Regions from separate parts of the Streptomyces sp. NPDC055632 genome, predicted to be linked through region 1. Evidence: riboswitches for the same ligand, from Rfam matches in the RefSeq annotation. Region 1 holds a riboswitch; each other region holds the start of a gene.

Region 1 (6,900 bases):
TCGGCGCAGACCCACGAGGGGCTCGTGAAGTACGCCATCGAGGAGGCGTACGAGCTGGTCGAGGCGATCGAGGACGAGGACAGGACCGCGCTCCGGGAGGAGCTGGGCGACGTCCTGCTCCAGGTCATCTTCCACGCCCGGATCGCCGAGGAGGACCCGGAGGAGCCGTTCTCCGTGGACGACGTGGCAGGGACCCTGGTCGAGAAGCTGATCCACCGCCACCCGCACGTCTTCGGGGACGCGACCGCCGAGACGCCCGAGGACGTCCACGCGCACTGGCAGCGGACCAAGGCGGTCGAGAAGCGGCGGGAGTCCGTCACCGACGGCGTGCCGCTCGGACAGCCCGGCCTCGCGCTCGCCGCGAAGCTGGCGGGCCGGGTGCGCGCGGCCGGCCTCGACGTGCCCGTCCCGGCGGACGGGGGCTTCGGTTACGAGCTGCTCGCCCTCGCGGCCCGCGCGGAGGCGGCGGGAGTCGACCCGGAGACGGCGCTGCGGGCCGCGGCCCGGACGTACCGGGACGCGATCCGGGCGGCGGAGGGGCTGTGAGGCCGTAGCGGCGTCCGAGGGGGAGGGGACTGCGAGGCCGTAGCGCCGTACAAGGGGAGGGCCGGGGCGCGCGGGCCGCCGGGGCGCACGGGGGCGCGCTGTACGGTCGGGGGGTGAGTGACAGCACCGCCCCGGACCCCGAGCCGCACCCCGAGCCGCACCCCGCACCGGCCTCCTGCCCGGCCTCCGGGGCGGCCCCGGCCCCCGACGCGGCCCCCGCCCCCGGCAGGGGCTCCGCGCCCGAGCTCTTCACCTGGGAGTTCGCCACCGATCCGTACCCCGCCTACGCCTGGCTGCGGGAGCACGCGCCCGTGCACCGGACGACGCTGCCCAGCGGGGTCGAGGCCTGGCTCGTGACGCGGTACGCGGACGCCCGGCAGGCCCTCGCGGACCAGCGGCTGTCCAAGAACCCGGCGCACCACGACGAGTCCCCGCACGCCAAGGGCAAGACGGGCATTCCGGGCGAGCGCAAGGCCGAGCTGATGACCCACCTGCTCAACATCGACCCGCCCGACCACACCCGGCTGCGGCGGCTCGTGTCGAAGGCCTTCACCCCGCGCCGGGTCGCCGAGTTCGCCCCGCGCGTCCAGGAGTTGACCGACCGCCTCATCGACGGCTTCGTGGCGAAGGGGAGCGCGGACCTCATCCACGAGTTCGCCTTCCCGCTCCCCATCTACGCCATCTGCGACCTGCTCGGCGTGCCCGAGGAGGACCAGGACGACTTCCGCGACTGGGCCGGGATGATGATCCGGCACGGCGGCGGGCCGCGCGGCGGCGTCGCCCGGTCGGTGAAGAAGATGCGCGGCTACCTCGCCGAGCTGATCCACCGCAAGCGCGAGGAGCCGGGAGACGACCTGATCTCGGGGCTCATCAAGGCCTCCGACCACGGCGAGCACCTCACCGAGAACGAGGCCGCCGCCATGGCCTTCATCCTTCTCTTCGCGGGGTTCGAGACCACCGTGAACCTCATCGGGAACGGTCTGTACGCGCTGCTGCGCGATCCCGGACAGAGGGGACTCCTCCAGGCCTCCCTCGCCGCCGGCGAGACCGGGCTCCTGGAGACCGGGATCGAGGAGCTGCTGCGGTACGACGGGCCCGTGGAGATGGCGACCTGGCGGTACGCCACGCGGGCGCTGACCATCGGCGGGCAGGAGATCCCGGCGGGCGACCCGGTGCTCGTGGTGCTCGCCGCCGCCGACCGGGACCCGGAGCGGTTCGACGGGCCCGACGTGCTCGACCTCGCCCGGCGCGACAACCAGCACCTCGGGTACGGCCACGGCATCCACTACTGCCTCGGCGCGCCCCTCGCCCGCCTCGAAGGACAGGCGGCGCTCGCCACCCTGCTGACCCGTCTGCCGGACCTGCGGCTCGCCGCCGATCCGGCCGAACTGCGGTGGCGCGGAGGGCTCATCATGCGCGGTTTGCGCACGCTTCCGGTGGAGTTCTCCCCGTCCGTACCCCTCTCGCACACTGACGGAACGTCAGAACTGTGATCTTCATGTGATCGGGCGGCCATCGACTTGTGACGAGCGTTCGAATGCCGCTACGTTTCGCCGCAGTCTCAGCCGTCACGCGAAAGGCGTACCTATGCGTTCCGGGAACGGACGACACCGTCGCCCCCGTCAGGCCCCCGCCATCGTCGTCGCCGCGGGCGTGACCGGATCCGCCATGGCGCTGCCTCTGCTCGCCACCGGATCCGCGTCCGCCGCCGACGCCGCCACGTGGGACCGCGTCGCCGAGTGCGAGTCCGGCGGCCAGTGGACCGCCAACTTCGGGAACGGGATGTACGGCGGCCTCCAGTTCACCCAGGGGGACTGGGAGCGCCACGGCGGCCTGGCGTACGCGCCCAGCGCCGACCTGGCCAGCCGCGCCCAGCAGATCGCCGTGGCCGAGAAGGCCCTCGCCAAGGGCAGCGACGCCTGGGGGACCTGCGCGCCGATCGCCGGCCTGACGAACGACGGGAAGCCCACCGGGGTGGACCCGGGCCCGGCCACCGCTCCGGCGCCCTCCGTGGCGCCCGTCCCCGAGTCGAGCTGGAACTCGGGCTCGCCGGACGTCTCCGGGGCCGCGCCGTCCACCGCGACGCCGGAGTCCCCGGCCACGCCGTCCGCCCCCGCCACGTCCACGGCGCCGGCCACGCCGACGGCTCCCGCCGCCCCGGCGGGCCCGACCGCGCCGACCGCCCCCGCCACGCCGTCCGCGCCGACCGGGTCGACGGACCCGGCGGACCCGACGCTCCCGGCCGACCCGGCGCTCCCGGTGGACCCGACGGCCCCCGTCGCCCCCGAGGAGTCCGTGACGCCCGGTACGCCCGTGACGCCCGGCGTTCCGGGAGACGGGGGAGCGTCGGCCGCGCCCGGCACGGGCAAGCACCGGGGCGAGGCCGCTCCGGAGGAAACCGACAAGCCGGACAGCTCCACCGAAGCCGGTAGACATGCCTCGGGCAAGGACAAGTCTGCCGAAGGTGCCGAATCGCTTCCCATCGCTGACGAAGCGAAGAATGCGGACACAACGGACAGTCAGGGCTCTTCGGGTGAATACGTCGTGCGTCCGGGTGACAGCCTTTCGGGTATCGCCCAGGCGAACGAACTGCCCGGAGGCTGGACCGCCCTCTATGACGCCAACAAGGGGACCGTGGGCATCGATCCGGACCTCATCCTCCCTGGTCAGAACCTCGATCTGACGGCGAGTCCGGTCTCGGCGGAGGGGTAGTTCGCGGGCGTATGTCCGGTTCTGGACGAGTGAGACATGGGTCTCTTTGTCCCAACTGGCGTGTCGCGCCCGCAAACTCCGCTTCCGTCATCTCCCACCTGCGCAAACAGTCCCCTCCGAAGGGCAAGAAGAGGCGAAATTCGTCGTATGAGCCTCTTTGAACTTCGGAGGGTTCTGTGTCTACGGTCATCACCGCTCGCCACCGCGGGCCCCGTCGACCGAAACGCCGAATCCTGCCGTCGGTCGATGGGAACAGTCGTCGCGCAAGCGCCGAAGGCAGGAGCGGGGGACCCAAGGTAAGTGCCGGCCCCGGCCGTCGAGAGACGGCCGACGACCGGCTTGGGGTGAAGCCGCGTGCTAGGACGCGCGGCCGGGCAACTCTTCGGCCCGAACCCGACAGCTCACCTCGCAGGCGTCGGTGAGGAGAATTCCCATGCTGTTTTCCACCAAGGGCAAACACCGCCGTCCCTCCAAGGCCACCCAGATCGCCGCGCTCGTCGGCGTCACCGGTGTCGCCGTCGCCGCCCCGCTGATGACCGCGGGCGCCGCCTCGGCCGCCACCTCCTCCGAGTGGGACCGCGTCGCCCAGTGCGAGTCCGGCGGCAACTGGTCCATCAACACCGGCAACGGCTACTACGGCGGCCTCCAGTTCTCGGCCTCCACCTGGGCCGCGTACGGCGGCACCGCCTACGCGTCGACCGCCGACCAGGCGTCGAAGTCCCAGCAGATCGCCATCGCCGAGAAGGTCCTCGCGGGCCAGGGCAAGGGTGCCTGGCCGAGCTGCGGCGTGGGCCTCTCCGGCGCCTCCTACGACGGCGGCTCCGCCGAGAGCGCGCAGGAGCAGCCGAAGCAGCAGAAGAAGCAGAAGAAGCAGCGCACGGCCGAGCAGCCGACCACCCGCAGCGAGCAGCGCCAGGCCCCGAAGAAGGAGCGCCAGGCCGCTCCGCAGGCCGGCGCCGAGAAGACCGTCACCACCCCGACCGGCGAGACGGTCGAGAAGGGCGACGGCGAGTACAAGGTCGTGACCGGCGACACCCTCAGCAAGATCGCCGAGGCGCAGGGCGTCGAGGGCGGCTGGGCCGAGCTCTTCGAGCTCAACAAGGACGTCGTCGACGACGCCGACCTGATCTACCCGGGCCAGCAGCTCCACCTGAAGTGAGCCCGGCGGGTCGTGTGAGTCCGGCGGCTCACGCGCCCCCGACGACCCTCCCGCGGTGACCCACCCCGGTCCGGCGCGCCCGTCCCCCGTGCGCGCCGGACCGGGGTTCCGTCTTTCACCGGGGCCTCCCGCGGCCCACCTGATGGTTACCGGCCGGTAGATCTGGGGCCTTTCGCCCCGCTGTGCGTGCCCTTGGGTCCTTTTTCGTCCCAGGGGGCGGGCGCCCGGCCGGTCGGAGCCGCCGGGGCGGTTAGGCTCTTGTCGCAAGGCCGAGCGACCCCGCACCGACCTTGCGTCACATCCAGCGTCACATCCCAGAAGGAGATGCTCGTGCCGTCCATCGACGTCGTCGTAGCCCGGGAAATCCTGGACTCCCGAGGCAACCCCACGGTCGAGGTCGAGGTCGGCCTCGACGACGGCAGCACCGGCCGTGCTGCCGTTCCGTCCGGCGCCTCCACCGGTGCGTTCGAGGCCCTGGAGCTCCGCGACGGTGACCCCAACCGTTACCAGGGCAAGGGCGTCGAGAAGGCCGTCCTCGCCGTCATCGAGCAGATCGGCCCGGAGCTCGTCGGCTACGACGCCACCGAGCAGCGCCTGATCGACCAGGCCATGTTCGACCTGGACGCCACCCCGGACAAGTCCTCGCTCGGCGCCAACGCCATCCTCGGCGTCTCCCTCGCCGTCGCGCACGCCGCCTCCGAGGCCAGCGACCTCCCGCTCTTCCGCTACCTGGGCGGCCCGAACGCGCACCTGCTGCCCGTTCCGATGATGAACATCCTCAACGGCGGGTCGCACGCCGACTCCAACGTGGACATCCAGGAGTTCATGATCGCCCCGATCGGCGCGGAGTCCTTCTCCGAGGCCCTCCGCTGGGGCACCGAGGTCTACCACACCCTCAAGTCCGTCCTGAAGTCCAAGGGCCTCTCCACCGGCCTCGGCGACGAGGGCGGCTTCGCCCCGAACCTCGGCTCCAACCGCGAGGCGCTCGACCTCATCCTTGAGGCGATCAAGCAGGCCGGCTACGTGCCCGGCAAGGACATCGCGCTCGCGCTCGACGTCGCCGCCTCCGAGTTCTACAAGGACGGCTCGTACGAGTTCGAGGGCAAGTCCCGCTCGGCCGCCGAGATGACCGAGTACTACGAGGAGCTCGTCTCCGCGTACCCGCTGGTCTCCATCGAGGACCCGCTGTTCGAGGACGACTGGGCCGGCTGGAACGTCATCACCGAGAAGCTCGGCGAGAAGGTCCAGCTCGTCGGTGACGACCTGTTCGTCACCAACCCGGAGCGCCTGGCCCGGGGCATCGAGGAGAAGTCCGCGAACGCCCTGCTCGTCAAGGTCAACCAGATCGGCTCGCTGACCGAGACCCTCGACGCCGTCGAGCTGGCCCAGCGCAGCGGCTTCAAGTGCATGATGTCCCACCGCTCCGGCGAGACCGAGGACGTCACCATCGCCGACCTGGCCGTCGCCACCAACTGCGGCCAGATCAAGACCGGCGCCCCGGCCCGCTCCGAGCGCGTCGCCAAGTACAACCAGCTGCTGCGCATCGAGGAGATCCTCGACGACGCCGCGGTGTACGCCGGCCGGAGTGCCTTCCCGCGCTTCAAGGGCTGACACCCACCGCGCCCCTCCACAGGGCGGCTTCCGTACGTCCCCGTACCCGGTCCCGTACCGTGTGCGGGGACGTCCGCGTGAACAGGGGAGGCGACACGACATGGCCGTGAAGGACCGGGACCGGTTCTCGACCGCGACCCGGCTCAGGCTGCTCGGCGAGCAGACCGCCGCCCGTGTCTACCGCTCCCAGACCCGCCGTCAGGCCCGCCGCTCCCGGCTCACCGGCCGTGCGGCCTTCCTCGCGCTCGTCGTCTGCTCCCTGGTGGTGGCCCTCGCCTATCCCATGCGGAGCTACGTCTCCCAGCAGGGCGAGATCGCCGAGCAGGAGCGCAGGGCCGCCGAGGCCGCCCGGCGGGTGCAGGAGCTGAGGGACGAGAAGGCCCGCCTCCAGGACCCGGCCTACGTCCGCCGCCTCGCCCGCGAGCACCTGCACTACGTGCTTCCCGGCGAGACCGGCTTCACCGTGAACGACCCCGGCGCGGAGCAGCGGCCCCGCGCCGACCAGGGAGCGGCGGACCGCCCCTGGTACGACAACCTCTGGGACGGCGTGGACAACGCCGACCGCCGCTGACCTCCCGTACGACCGACGACCGACGACCTAGGCACCCAAGGCAGACATGCAAACGCCCCCTCCGCAGACCGAACGCACCGAGCCCACCGAGGCGGACGTCGCCGCCTTCGAGCTCCAGCTCGGCCGGCCGCCCCGCGGCCTGCGCGCCATCGCGCACCGCTGCCCCTGCGGGCAGCCGGACGTCGTCGAGACCGCGCCCCGGCTCCCCGACGGCACCCCCTTCCCCACCACGTACTACCTGACCTGCCCCCGGGCGGCCTCGGCCATCGGCACCCTGGAGGCCAACGGGGTCATGAAGGAG
Region 2 (6,900 bases), on a different contig from region 1:
CCGCAGACCATCATCGAGGTGCTCAACTACCTCAACGACGACCTCCAGGTCGACGAGATGATGATCTCGCCCGCCTACGCCTACGAGAAGGCCCCCGACCAGGAGCACTTCCTCGGCGTCGAGCAGACCCGGGAGCTCTTCAAGAAGGCGTTCGCCGGCGGGAACCGGCGCCGCTGGCGGCTGAACCACTCGCCGCTCTTCCTGGACTTCCTGGAGGGCAAGGCCGACTTCCCCTGCACCGCCTGGGCCATCCCGAACTACTCCCTCTTCGGCTGGCAGCGCCCCTGCTACCTGATGAGCGACGGCTACGTCCCCACGTACCGCGAGCTCGTCGAGGAGACCGACTGGGAGAAGTACGGCCGCGGCAAGGACCCGCGCTGCGCCAACTGCATGGCGCACTGCGGCTACGAGCCCACCGCCGTCCTCGCCACCATGGGCTCCCTCAAGGAGTCCCTGCGCGCGGTCCGGGAGACCGCCTCCGGGAACAGCAGGTGAGCGGCGCGTGACCGGCGGGTTCGACCTGCGGGCGCTGCTCGCCGAGCGCGGCGGCGAGCGGTACGAGCTGCACGCCCGGTACCTCAACCCGCAGCTCCCGCGCATGCTCCGCACCATCGGCTTCGACAAGGTGTACGAGCGGGCCGAGGGCGCCCACTTCTGGGACGCCGACGGGAACGACCACCTGGACATGCTCGCCGGCTTCGGCGTGATGGGCCTCGGACGGCACCACCCCGTCGTCCGCAAGGCCCTCCACGACGTCCTGGACGCCGGCCTCGCCGACCTCACCCGCTTCGACTGCCAGCCGCTGCCCGGCCTCCTCGCCGAGCGGCTGCTCGCCCACAGCCCCCACCTCGACCGGGTCTTCTTCGGCAACAGCGGCACCGAGGCCGTGGAGACCGCCCTGAAGTTCGCCCGGTACGCCACCGGGCGGCCCAGGATCGTCTACTGCGCCCACGCCTTCCACGGGCTCACCACCGGCTCCCTCTCCGTCAACGGCGAGCGGGGCTTCCGGGACGGCTTCGCCCCGCTCCTGCCGGACACCGCGATCGCCCTCGGCGACCTCGACGCCCTGGAGCGGGAGCTGCGGAAGGGGGACGTGGCCGGCTTCGTCGTGGAGCCCATCCAGGGCAAGGGCGTCCACGCGGCCCCGCCCGGCTTCCTGGGCGCGGCCCAGGAACTGCTGCACCGGCACGGCGCCCTGCTGATCGCGGACGAGGTGCAGACCGGCCTCGGCAGGACCGGCGACTTCTACGCGTACCAGCACGAGGAGGGCGTCGAGCCGGACCTCGTCTGCGTCGCCAAGGCGCTCTCCGGCGGCTACGTGCCGGTCGGCGCCACCCTGGGCAAGGACTGGATCTTCAAGAAGGTCTACTCGTCGATGGACCGGGTCCTGGTCCACTCCGCCAGCTTCGGGTCGAACGCGCAGGCCATGGCCGCCGGGCTCGCCGTCCTCTCCGTGATGGAGGACGAGGGCACGGTCGCCCGCGCCCGCCGGATCGGCGACCTGCTCTCCGGCCGGCTGAAGGAGCTGGTGCCCCGGTACGAGCTGCTCCACGAGATCCGCGGGCGCGGCCTGATGATCGGCATCGAGTTCGGCCGGCCGTCCTCGCTCGGACTGCGCGGCCGCTGGACGATGCTCCAGGCGGCCCGCAAGGGCCTCTTCGCCCAGATGGTCGTCGTCCCGCTGCTCCAGCGGCACAGGATCCTCACCCAGGTCTCCGGGGACCACCTGGAGGTGATCAAGCTGATCCCGCCGCTCGTCGTCGACGAGGCGGACGTGGACCGGTTCGTCACCGCCTTCACGGCGGTCATGGACGAGGCCCACGGGGGCGGCGGGCTGATGTGGGACTTCGGGAAGACCCTGGTCAGGCAGGCGGTCGCCCAGCGCTGACCCGAAACGGTCCTCCGGATTTTGCCTCTGGGGCAAGAAACTTGCCTCAGAGGCACGATCCTGGCGGAATGGACGCATGGACCACGTCCCCGGGGACCCTTCCCCGGACCCCGCCGCCCTGCCCGACGTCGCCCCGCAGCTGCGGGCCCAGCGCCGCCGCCGGGGGCTCACCCTGGAGGCCGCCGCCCAGCGGGCCGGCCTCTCGCCGGCCCACCTCTCGCGCCTGGAGACGGGGAACCGGCAGCCCTCGCTGCCGATGCTGCTCGCCCTGTCCCGCATCTACGGTACGACGGTCTCCGAGCTCCTGGGAGAGGCGCCCCCCGAGCGCGATCCCGTGGTCCGGGCCGACCGCTCCGAGCCCGTCGAGGCCGACGGCTGGATCTACCGCCAGGCGGGCGGCGCCGGACGCGCCCTCCAGTGCCTGCGGGTGCACGTGCCGTACGCCACCCGGGCCGACATCGTGCGCGTCCACCCCGGTGAGGAGTGGATCCACGTCCTGGAGGGCCGGGTGCGGCTCGCGCTCGGCGAGGCGGTCCACGTCCTCGACCCCGGGGACGGCGCGCACTTCGACTCGCTCACCCCGCACCGGATCGGTGCCGCCACCCCCGGCGGGGCCGAGCTGCTCTTCGTCCACACCCTGATGCAGAGCCCCGTCGCCGAGCTGTGCCTCGGCGACGGGACCCCGCACCGGCGCTGACCGCCGGAACGATTCTTCCGTGACGATTCTTCAGGAAAGAGTTGATATGTCCGAGAAGTCTTCATCCGTCACCGGCGAGGAGCGCGGGGAGGGCAAGTTCCCCAAGGGGCTGGTGCTCCGCCTCTTCGCCTACCTGGTCGCCGGTCACCTCTTCGCCGGCTTCCTCTACCTGCTCTTCGCGATGGGCGCGAAGTAGGGGCACCTCCCGGGCGCCGCGGGTCCTCGCGGCGCCGCGTGCTCCCTACGCCTCGGTGAGCAGGCGCTCCCGCAGCCGCTCGCGGGTCTCCGGAGACAGCGCGAGGCCTTCGGAGAAGTAGGCGTCCATCGAGCCCCAGGTCGCCTCGATCGTCTCGAAGGCGGCCCGCAGGTACTCCGCCCGCGCGTCGAAGAGCGGGGCCAGCAGCTCCATCACCTCGGGCCCCATGGCGTCCGGGGCGGTGGAGCTGCGGCGCACCTTGTAGCGGCGGTGCGGCTCGTTCGACTTCACGTAGTCGGCCTCGATCGCCGTCCGCTCCACCCCGACGGCGAGCAGGGTGATCGCGACGGCGAGCCCGGCGCGGTCCTTGCCCGCCGCGCAGTGCATCAGGGCCGGGACGCTCTCCTCCGCCATGGAGTGCAGGATCCGGCTGTGCTCCGCGGTCCGCTCCACCACCATCCGCCGGTACGACTCGGACATCCGGGCCGCCGCCCTGCCGTCGCCGAGGATCCCCCGCAGCTGCGCGGTGTCGCCGTCGCGCACCAGCTTCCAGAACTCCTTGCCGTCGGCCGGGTCGTTGAGGGGTATGTTCACGTTCCGCACGCCGGGCAGCTCGACGTCCGGGCCCTCGATCCGCCGGTCGGCCTCGTTGCGGAAGTCGAAGACCGTGTGCAGTCCGAGTCCGGCGAGGAAGGCGGCGTCGTCCTCGGTCGCGTGGGCGAGGTGGCCGCTGCGGAAGAGACGGCCGGGGCGGACCGCGCGCCCGTCCGTCGTCGGCAGGCCGCCCACGTCCCGGAAGTTGCGGACCTCCGCCAGCTCGGGCTCGTCGGCTTCTACGGGCGGGACCTGCGGCAGCTGCTGCGTCACGGATGCTCCTGGAAAGTCGGTGTTCGGATGCCCGACGCGAATCGGTTCCTGGGGCAATCATCCAGACGGGAGGGGCGTGGCGCACCCCCTCGGACGGGAATGAGTGATCTGTCCCAATTGGGGCGTTGAGTATGGCGCGCCCCTATTGAGCCATTGCGTATAACGCGCCCTGTTTGCAGGCGAGATGGGATTCGGCGCGTGAGCAGGGTCATAGAGGTGACGGATCGTGGCCGGGAGTCCGGCGCGATTTCCTTACGGGAAAAGGGAGTCGGAGGATCGTCGTCCACGGAGGGTGACCGGAATTCCGGGGGAACGATCTAGGGCGGAATGCCGGGACAAAACAGCGGCTTGTTCGCGCCGACTCCGCTCGTCTAGCGTCACGCTCAATCCGGACGGACCGCCGAATCCTGCCACCGCCCGGAATTCCACCCATCCCATGCGTGGCAGGAGCGGGGGACCCAGGAAGTACGCCGGTCCCGCGATGCAGGACGGCTCGGGGTGAAGCCGCGCGAGAGCGCGGCCGGGCATCTCCAGTCCGAACCCGACAGCTCACCTCGCAGGCGCCGGAGAGGATTCGCCATGCCCGCGAAGGGTAAGCACCGCCGTCCCAAGAACAACCCCCTCGCCCGCGGTTTCGCCGCCGCCGGTACGGGAGGCGCCGTCGTCGCCCTCCCACTCCTCGGCGCCACGGGGGCCCACGCCGCCGAGCAGGCCGCCCCGGCCCCCGCCTCCGTCCAGTCCGCCGTCACCGCGCACGTCGTCGCGGCGAAGGCCGCCCCCGCGAAGGCCGCCGCCGAGACCGGCCCCCGGACGTACTCCGTCGTCCCCGGCGACTACCTGTCGAAGATCGCCACCGACCACCACCTCGAGGGCGGCTGGCAGAAGGTGTACGAGGACAACCGCCGGACCATCGGCGCGGACCCCTCCCTCATCCTGCCCGGCATGAAGCTCACCATCGGCGCCAAGGGCTCCGCCCCCGCCGGCCCGAAGAGCACCCACAGCGCCCAGGAGTCCGGCAAGAACGGCGACGACGCCCCCCGCGCCTCCCGCGAGAACCGCCGCGCCGCCGCCCCGGCCGCCGCCACCCCGAAGGCCGCGGAGCGCTCCACCGGCTCCTCGTCCTCCACCGGTTCCACCGCCTCCTCCTCCGGCTGGGTCGCCCCCGTCACCGGCGGCTTCTCCACCCCGTACCGCGCCTCCGGCTCCATGTGGTCCTCCGGCTACCACACCGGCGTCGACTTCATCGCCTCCTCCGGCACCACCGTCCGCGCCGTCGGCGCCGGCACGGTCGTCTCCGCCGGCTGGAGCGGCTCGTACGGCAACGAGGTCGTCATCAAGCACGCGGACGGCAACTACTCGCAGTACGCCCACCTCTCCTCCCTCTCGGTCTCGGCCGGGCAGAGCGTCAGCGGCGGGCAGCAGATCGGCCTCTCCGGCTCCACCGGCAACTCCACCGGCCCGCACCTGCACTTCGAGATCCGCACCACGCCGAACTACGGCTCGGACGTCGACCCGCTGGCCTACCTGCGCCAGCACGGCGTCTCCGTCTGACGCTCCGGGGGACACCCCTTTCCGACGGCCCGGCACACCCGTGCCGGGCCGTCGGCCTATTCCGACTTGGGGGAATCTTTATCGGTGGCATATGTCACCCGCCGTCAACCCCTCCTTACGGTCGCGTAGGTCACACGCGAAAGGGAAGGATGTGCCCCCGTGGCAGACGATTCGAGATCAAGAGACAAGAACGCATTCGGGTCGTACGCGGCGATCGGTGACAGCTTCACCGAGGGCGTCGGAGACCCCGGCCCCGACGGGACGTACGTCGGCTGGGCGGACCGCTTCGCGGTCCTGCTCGCCGACCAGCTGCCGGAGCACGACGCCTTCCGCTACGCCAACCTGGCCGTACGCGGGCGCCTCCTCGACCAGATCGTGGCGGAACAGGTCCCCCGGGCGAAGGAACTCGCCCCCGACCTGGTGACCTTCTGCGCGGGCGGCAACGACATCATCCGCCCCGGCACCGACCCGGACGACGTGGCCGAGCGCTTCGAGCGCGCCGTCGCCGAACTGACCTCCGCCGTCGGGACCGTCATGATCACCACCGGGTTCGACACCCGCGACGTCCCCGTGCTCCGGCACCTGCGCGGCAAGATCGCCACCTACACCGCGCACGTCCGCGCCATCGCGGACCGCCACGGCTGCCCGGTCCTCGACCTGTGGTCCCTGAAGTCCGTGCAGGACAGGCGGGCCTGGGACGGCGACCGGCTGCACCTCTCGCCCGAGGGACACACCCGGGTCGCCCTGCGCGCCGCCCAGGTCCTCGGCCTGCCGGTGCCCGCCGACCCCGACCAGGTGTGGCCGCCGGTCCCGCCGCGCGGCTCCCTCGAAGTGCGCCGCGACAACATCCAGTGGGCGCGGGAGTACCTCGTGCCCTGGATCGGGCGCCGGCTGCGCGGCGAGAGCTCCGGGGACCACGTCGAGGCCAAGCGCCCCGACCTGATGCCCCTCGGCGACCTCATGCCCCTGTAGCCGGCGGCGCGGCGGGGATCCGCTCCAGGACCCCGCCCGCGAACACGTCGTACAGCGGCAGCGTCTCCAGGTGGACGTAGCCGATGTGGCAGTCGCAGACGGCGAGGGGGCAGGCGCGGGGGCGCAGGGCGGCGCGGTACGAACCGTCGTACAGGTTCCCCAGTTCGGCCTTGACGAAGTGGCAGCGCCGCACCGTCCCCGCGCCGTCCACCGAGATCACCGACTCGCCGGTGCGGCAGGGCAGCCCCGCCGAGCGGTGCGGATGCCGGCTGTACGGGAAGAGCGGGTCGAGCTCCGTCCACCCGTCGGCCTCCGCGTCGGTGTACGCGTGCCCCTCGGCCGCGTTCACCCACAGGTACACGTGCGGCGGCAGCGCGTCCCGCAGCCGCCGCGCGTGCTCCCGGTGCTCCGGAAGGCCCACCACGCCCACGCTGAACCGCACGCCCCGCTCCGCCAGGTCGTGGCACTTGGCGAGGAAGCGCTCGTACGGCGTCTGCCCGGGGTGGTACGTGCACCAGAGGGCCACGCCCTCCGGGTCCGCGTCCGCCAGCCAGTCGGTCCGGCAGCTCAGATTGGTCTGGATCGCCACCCGCTCGACGTGCGGCAGCCGCGACAGCTCGACGAGCGCCCGCCGGTACCAGGAGCGCACCAGGCCCTCGCCCCACGGAGTGAACAGGATCCGCAGCCGGTCACCGGTCTGCGCGGCGGCCCACCCGGTGAACCGTTCGA
Region 3 (6,900 bases), on a different contig from region 1:
TCGCCCGCGCTGACGTACGCGGCCCGGGCGACGGGCCGGGCGTGGACGCCGCCGCAGTACCTGGACTACGGCGGCTACAACCCGTACCGCGGTTAGGGCTTCTTCCGGGGGAGCGGGCCCAGGCTCGCGGTCAGCCCTGGATCGCCGACGCCTCGGTCAGGAGCTTCAGCTCCTCCTCCGTGAGCTCCAGGTCGGCGGAGGCGACCAGGGCCGGGAGCTGCTCGACCGTACGGGCCGAGGCGATCGGCGCGACGACCGTCGGCCGGGAGGCGAGCCAGGCGAGGGCGACGGTGGCGGGCTCGGCGCCGTGCGCCCCGGCGACCGCGTCGAGCGCGGAGAGCACGGCCCGGCCCCGCTCGGTGTCGAGGTGCTTGCCGGCCCCGGCGGCGCGGGCGCTGTCGACGGCGGTGCCGGGGCGGTACTTGCCGGTGAGGAAGCCGGAGGCGAGGCCGTAGTACGGGACGGCGGCGAGCCCCGCCCGCTCGGCGGTCTCCAGGAGCGGGCCCTCGTAGGTGTCGCGGGAGACCAGGTTGTAGTGCGGCTGGAGGGCCACGTAGCGGGCGAGGCCCTCGGCCTCGGCGAAGTCGAGGGAGGCCCTGAGCCGCTCCGGGGAGATGTTGGAGGCGGCGACGGCCCGTACCTTGCCCTCCCGCACCAACTGGTCGAGGGCGGTGACGATCTCCTCGACGGGGACGGACTCGTCGTCGAAGTGGGTGTAGTACAGGTCGATGCGGTCGGTGCCGAGGCGGCGCAGGGACTCCTCGGCGGCGGCCTTGATCGTGGGGGCGGAGAGCCCCTTGAACCGGGGGTGGGCGCCGGCCTTGGTGGCGACGACGACGTCGTCGCGGTTGCCCCGGGAGGCGAGCCAGCGGCCGATGACGGTCTCGGACTCGCCGCCCTCGTTGCCCTCGGCCCAGGCCGAGTAGACGTCGGCGGAGTCGACGAAGTTGCCGCCGGCGGCGGTGTAGGCGTCGAGGACGGCGAAGGACTGCGCCTCGTCGGCGGTCCAGCCGAAGACGTTGCCGCCGAGGGCGAGCGGGAAGACGTGCAGGTCGGACGTGCCCAGCGTACGGAGAGAGGTCATGGGGTGATCAACGGTCTCCGCCGCCGGGCCTATTCCGCATGGTTCCCGCGCGGTTTCCGCGCGGGTCCCGGAAGGGCCACGGGAAGGCCCCGGGGAGGTCAGACCGTCAGGCCCTTGGAGCGCAGCCACGCCGCCGGGTCGACGCCGTCGCCGCCGCCGGGGTGGATCTCCAGGTGGAGGTGGGCGCCGGAGACGTTGCCGGTGGCGCCGACGCGGCCGATCGTCTCGCCGGTGCCGACGGTCTGGCCGGCGCTGACCGTCATGGAGGAGAGGTGGCAGTACCAGACCTCGGTGCCGTCCTCCAGCTCCAGGACGATCCGGTAGCCGTAGGAGCCGGACCAGCCCGCCGACTTGACCGTGGCGCCGTGGACCGCCTTGAGCGGGGTGCCGGTGGGGGCCGCGAAGTCGAGGCCGGTGTGGTAGCCGGAGGACCACATCGAGCCGGACTGCATGTAGGTGGCGGTGAGGGAGTACGAGGAGAGGGGCATCGAGTAGCTGGCGGCGAGCTTGGCGAGGCGCTCGGCCTCGGCCTTCGCCCTGGCTTCCGCCTCCGCCTTGGCCTTGGCCTCCGCCTCGGCCTTCGCCTTGGCCTCGGCGGCCGCCTTCTCCGCCGCGTCGGCCTTGGCCCGCGCCTCGGACGCGGCCTTCTCCGCCGCGGCCTTCTCGGCGGCGGCCTTCTCGGCGGCGTCGGCGGAGGCCTGCTGCTGCTCGGCCTGCTGGAGGATGCGGGCGCGCAGGGCCTCGCCCGCGTCGGCGGCGCCCGGGGCGTCCGCCGTCGACAGGCTCGCCCGCGTGACCTGCCCGGTCCGCGCGGCCCGCTCGTCGGCCTCGGTGGTGTACGCGGCGGAGGTCAGCGGGTTCGGGTTGGCGCGGTCCGTGGGGACCGTCTCCCGCTCCTCCGCGCCGGGCAGGAGCGCGCCGACGCCGGGGAGGTCGTGGGCGTCGGGCAGGTTGAGGTCGGGAAGGTCCGGGAGCGATATCGCCACCGGCGGCTTCTCCTGCGCGGTGGCGAGGCCGCCCGCGCCGACGGCCGCGATGACGCCGACGCCGAGGACGGTGGAGGAACGGGCGAAGTTGGAGCGCTGCTTGACGACCCGGTGCCGGCCGCCGGAGCGGTTCTGGGCGCGGAGGGAGTCCTCGGTGGGGTTCCACTCGGTGTTCGGAGCGGAGGGAGCCGCACCGCCGCCGAAGGCATCGAAGGGGGCTTCGGGGGCAGGGGTGTTGGACGCCACGGAGGCGCGCTCCTTTCCTTCCTTCTCGCCTACCGGGTTAGCTGACGGGTTCGGAGCAGGAAGGTCTCCTACGGGCCCGGTCGCACGAGTGCGAAGGGCTCGATTCACCCCAAATGGTGGTTCCCCGGTTCCCTTTCGGGATTCGGCGCGTGCGCACGGTGCCGTCTCTTACGACGGCTGGGACGACCGCGCTGCGTTATCGAACGTTAATAGACAGGGGGTCCCGATTCCAAGCTGTCCCCCGTGATCGTTCATTCGATCGGTAGGTATTTGCCCCGGTTGATCCCTCTTCAGCAAGGCAGGTCTCCCGAACGGCAAAACCTCCGCAATCTGACGGTGCATCAATTGTTATCGCAGGGAGACCTCTCGACTACCCCTGGTGACGGGCCGCCGGGGGCCTGCCCGGCGGGTCAGTGCCGGGGGCCGCCCGGCGGCACCACCGGCATCGTCCGGCGCCGCTCCGGCTGCCCCGCCGTAGGGCGGTTCAGCGCGAGCAGCGCCATGTCGTCCGTCGCCCCGCCGCCCGTGTGGAGCCGTACGTCGTCCACGAGCGCGTCGAGCATCTCCTCGGGCCCGGGGAAGATCCGTCCGGCCAGCCGCTCCGCCGGGTCGTAGAAGACGCCCTGCGCGTTCCGCGCCTCCGAGAGGCCGTCGGTGTAGAAGAGCAGCGTCGTGCCCGGCGGGTACGGCCGCGCCTCGGCCCGGTCCGGCCACGACGCGAGGTCCCCCATGCCGAGGGGCAGCGCCGGCCGGCTCGGGTCGACCGGCTCGACCCGCCCGTCCCCGTGCAGCATCAGCGGGGAAGGATGCCCGCGGTTGACGACCCGTACGAAACCGTCGAAGGTGCCGCTGCCGTCGGAGCGCGGGATCTCGGCCAGGACGGCGGTGGTGAACCCCTCGACGGCGTCGAGGCTGTCCCGGCGGGTGCCCTCCCGGTCCAGCGCCCGTTCGAGCCGCTGCGCCACGCCCTCCAGGGTCCGTTCCTGCTCGGCCGCCTCCCGGAAGGCCCCGATGACGACGGCGACGGCCTCGACCGCGTCCATGCCCTTGCCCCGCACGTCCCCGACCACGAGCCGCACCCCGTGCGGGGTGTCCTGCACGGCGAACAGGTCGCCGCCGATGAACGCGTCTGCCTGCGCCGCCTCGTAACGGGCCGCGCACCGCAGCCCGCCGATCCGCTCGGCGGGCGTCGGCAGCACCGCCTTCTGCGCGGTCTCCGCGATGACCCGCGCCGAGGCGAGCCGTTCGCCGCTGCGGCGCACCACCCGGTTGATGAGGAGGGCGAGCACGGAGACCGTGAACACGGTCAGGGTCTCGGCGACGGCCGGGGCACGGGTGACGTCGTCGCTGAAGAGGTAGAGGCCGACCGAGGAGAGGACGGCGGCGATGCCGGTGAGGAGGGTGACGAGCAGGGAGAAGAAGGGCGCGGCGACCAGCGGGGCGGCGGCGAGCATCGGGGAGGCGGTGTACGGGGCGGGCGTCGCCACGTCGAAGAGGATGCCGCCCACGATGATCAGCGGCGGCAGCGCACGGATGAACCGCCGGGCGCCCCGGTACCCGGGACGGCCCTCACCGCCCCGCCGCCCGCCTCCCGCCGCTCCTAGGGGGTGCCCCACCTGTTCTCTCCTGCCCGGTCCGCCCGGCCGCGGCCCCGCACCGCTCCCCTCCAGGGTGGCCGCCGCCCCGGCGGACGGCGACTCCGCACGGCCGACCGGCGTACGGCGGGCCGGGACGCGGACCGGGACGCGGACCGGGGGGCGGACCGGGGGGCGGGCCCGGGTGCGTGTCTGGGTGCGGTCCTGGGCACGGGCCGGGCGCGAAAGCCACCGGGGCCGCCGGGGCTTCCGGGGCCGCCGGGGCTTCCGTGGCCGCCGTGGCCGCCGTGGCCGCCGGGAAGCCCCTCCGGTCACATGTTCCGCTCGGCGTAGACCGCCATCGCGTCCCGGACGAGGACCGCGGTGCCCTCGCCGTACTTGTCGTAGTTCTTGGTGAAGCGGGGGTCGTCGACGTACATCCGGCCGAGGCCGATCACGTACTCCTTGGTCGGCGTCGTCGTGGTCGACAGCCACGCGATCTGGCGCCGCGCGATGGCCTGCACCTCGTCGCTGTCGGCGGCCAGGCCGTCCCGCGCCGCCTTCCCGAAGTCGCGGGCGATGCCGGCCTGCTCCTCGACGAAGGCCCGTCTCTGCTCCTCGTCCAGCGAGCGCCACCACCGGTCGCCCTGCTCGTACGCCTCGCGGCCCCAGCGGTGGGTGACCTCCTCCTCGTACCGCGTGTGGTCGAAGCCGTCGAACATCTCGTCCGCCATGAGTTCCTCTCCGTTCTCGGTCTTGTGGAGGGTGGTCCGCACCGACGCGATCCGGCGTCCGATGCGCTCGCGCTCCTGCTCCAGGAGGGCGAGGTGGGTGCGCAGGGCGGCGGACGTGTCCCGCTGGCCCGCGAGGACCTCGGCGATGGCGGGCAGCGAGAGCCCCAGCTCGCGCAGCAGCAGGATCCGCTGCAAGCGCACGAGCGCCGCCTCGTCGTAGTACCGGTAACCGTTCGCGCCGATCCGGCTCGGCTCCAGCAGTCCGCGCTCCCCGTAGTGCCGGAGGGTGCGGCTGGTGGTGCCTGCCTTCTTGGCGATCTCCTGGATCGACCACTCCATGCCGAGAACGCTAGATCTTGACGTTGCGTCAAGGTCAACCGGAAGCGCCGCGCGTTCGGGCGGAGAACGACGAAGGCCCGGATCCAAGAGGATCCGGGCCTTCGTGCTACTGAGTAGCGGGGACAGGATTTGAACCTGCGACCTCTGGGTTATGAGCCCAGCGAGCTACCGAGCTGCTCCACCCCGCGTCGGTAAACATGACTCTACGGCATGACCGGGGCAATCCCGAAATCGGTTTCCGTCAGCAGCCGCAGTCGTCGGTGCCGACCGGGGCCGTCAGGGGGTCCGCGGCCTTCTCCGCGGGCCCCTCCCAGGTCTCGTACGCGAAGCCCTCCCGCACCCAGTACTCGAAGCCGCCGAGCATCTCCTTGACCTGGAAGCCCCGCTCCGCGAGGGCGAGCGCGGCGCGGGTGGCGCCGTTGCAGCCGGGGCCCCAGCAGTACGTGACGACCGGCACGGACCGGTCGAGCAGCTCCTCGGCCCGCTCGGGAACGAGCGCGGTCGGCAGGTGGACGGCCCCGGGCACGTGCCCCTGGTCCCAGGCGGCCGTGGACCGCGTGTCGACCAGGACGAAGCCGGGGTCGGCACCCCCGGCCACGGAGGCGGCGAGGACCGAGGCCACGTCGGAGACGTCGGCGTGGAAGGCGAGGCTCGCGGAGAAGTACGCGGCAGCGGCGGCGGGAGAGGCCGGCGGGGTGCGAAGTACCGGGTTGACCTGCGGTGTCGTCGTCATGGTGATCAAATTAGGTCCGCAGGGCGCCACGCTGAAGTGGGGAACCACGGTGCTCGTGGCCTTCGGCCGGGGATTCCCGGGCGTTCGGCACGGGAGGCCGGGGATCTCACCCACCGGGCCCCTGACCCGCTTCTTCTCGTCATGGGAGCGGGGTCCGATCCGTCATGGAGGCATGACGGTACGCGAGGGGGGAGACCGACCGTTGAACACGGACAGGAACGCGGGCACGGGCGTGGGCGCGGACGTGGAGAGGGAGGGTGACGGAGGCGTGAACGTGGACGCGCACGGCGACGAGGAACTCCTGGCCCGGCGCTTCGACGCCGACCGGGGACACCTGCGGGCGGTGGCGTACCGGATGCTGGGCTCGCTGAGCGAGGCCGAGGACGCCGTCCAGGAGGCCTGGCTCAAGCTCAGCCGCGCCGACATCGGCGGGGTGCGGAACCTCAGCGCCTGGCTGACCACGGTCGTCGGCCGCGTCTGCCTGGACATGCTGCGCTCGCGCGGCTCGCGTCGCGAGTCCCCGCTGGAGTACTACGTCCCCGACCCCGTGGTCCGGGTCGGGGAAGCCGCCGGCGCCGCCGAGGCCGCCGACCCGGAGCGCGCGGCCGAACTCGGCGAGTCCGTCGGCCTCGCCCTCCTCGTCGTCCTGGAGGCCCTGTCGCCGGCCGAACGGCTCGCGTTCGTGCTGCACGACATGTTCGCCGTCTCCTTCGACGAGATCGCGGAGGTCGTGGACCGCAGCCCGGCCGCGACCCGCCAGCTCGCCAGCCGCGCCCGCCGCCGGGTCCGGGACGCCTCCCCGGGCCCCGCCCCGGACGCGCGCCGGCGGCGGGAGGTCGCCGACGCCTTCCTCACCGCCGCGAACGGCGGCGACTTCGAGGGCCTGCTCGCGGTCCTCGACCCGGACGTGGTGCTGCGCGCGGACGGCGGCCGGCTCGCGCCCGCGGTCTCCAAGCTGGTCCGGGGCGCCGAGACCGTCGTCGCACAGGCCCTCGCGTACTCCAGGTTCCGGAAGGCGACGCTGTGGGTCGTGGCCAACGGCGATCCCGCGGTCCTCTCCGTCGTCGACGGGCGCCCGACCGCGCTCATGGTGTTCACGGTCGCCGGGGACCGGATCGTCGAGCTGCACATCCTGGCGGACCCGGAACGCCTCGCGACGCTCGGCCTCACGGAGGAGGAACTGGCACGGGCGGGCTACTGACCC

The links. A riboswitch is a leader RNA that binds a small molecule or an ion and turns the genes downstream of it on or off. The one in region 1 is predicted to bind cyclic di-AMP.
Region 2: it holds a riboswitch for cyclic di-AMP, as region 1 does, so the genes downstream of both, ACWGSR_RS10430 (M23 family metallopeptidase) here and ACWGSR_RS15290 (transglycosylase family protein) in region 1, are expected to answer to the same signal.
Region 3: it holds a riboswitch for cyclic di-AMP, as region 1 does, so the genes downstream of both, ACWGSR_RS02600 (M23 family metallopeptidase) here and ACWGSR_RS15290 (transglycosylase family protein) in region 1, are expected to answer to the same signal.

The regions. Positions count from the first base shown of each region.
Region 1 covers NZ_JBSHHY010000009.1:173,634-180,533, forward strand. Annotated here, with positions in the region: gene ACWGSR_RS15275 (nucleoside triphosphate pyrophosphohydrolase) at 1-546, shown strand, start outside; gene ACWGSR_RS15280 (cytochrome P450 family protein) at 660-2,039, shown strand; gene ACWGSR_RS15285 (transglycosylase family protein) at 2,215-3,258, shown strand; cyclic di-AMP (ydaO/yuaA leader) riboswitch at 3,517-3,688, shown strand; gene ACWGSR_RS15290 (transglycosylase family protein) at 3,692-4,417, shown strand; gene eno (phosphopyruvate hydratase) at 4,742-6,028, shown strand; gene ACWGSR_RS15300 (FtsB family cell division protein) at 6,129-6,599, shown strand; gene ACWGSR_RS15305 (DUF501 domain-containing protein) at 6,646-6,900, shown strand, end outside.
Region 2 covers NZ_JBSHHY010000005.1:275,174-282,073, forward strand. Annotated here, with positions in the region: gene hpnH (adenosyl-hopene transferase HpnH) at 1-495, shown strand, start outside; gene ACWGSR_RS10410 (aspartate aminotransferase family protein) at 503-1,888, shown strand; gene ACWGSR_RS10415 (helix-turn-helix domain-containing protein) at 1,965-2,585, shown strand; gene ACWGSR_RS10420 (DUF6126 family protein) at 2,632-2,781, shown strand; gene ACWGSR_RS10425 (tyrosine-protein phosphatase) at 2,827-3,648, opposite strand; cyclic di-AMP (ydaO/yuaA leader) riboswitch at 4,065-4,224, shown strand; gene ACWGSR_RS10430 (M23 family metallopeptidase) at 4,228-5,199, shown strand; gene ACWGSR_RS10435 (SGNH/GDSL hydrolase family protein) at 5,359-6,171, shown strand; gene ACWGSR_RS10440 (STM4011 family radical SAM protein) at 6,158-6,900, opposite strand, start outside.
Region 3 covers NZ_JBSHHY010000002.1:20,960-27,859, forward strand. Annotated here, with positions in the region: gene ACWGSR_RS02590 (PrsW family intramembrane metalloprotease) at 1-96, shown strand, start outside; gene ACWGSR_RS02595 (aldo/keto reductase) at 131-1,084, opposite strand; gene ACWGSR_RS02600 (M23 family metallopeptidase) at 1,183-2,316, opposite strand; cyclic di-AMP (ydaO/yuaA leader) riboswitch at 2,328-2,474, opposite strand; gene ACWGSR_RS02605 (PP2C family protein-serine/threonine phosphatase) at 2,727-3,932, opposite strand; gene ACWGSR_RS02610 (MerR family transcriptional regulator) at 4,223-4,963, opposite strand; tRNA gene ACWGSR_RS02615 (tRNA-Met) at 5,078-5,151, opposite strand; gene ACWGSR_RS02620 (rhodanese-like domain-containing protein) at 5,205-5,696, opposite strand; gene sigJ (RNA polymerase sigma factor SigJ) at 5,941-6,897, shown strand.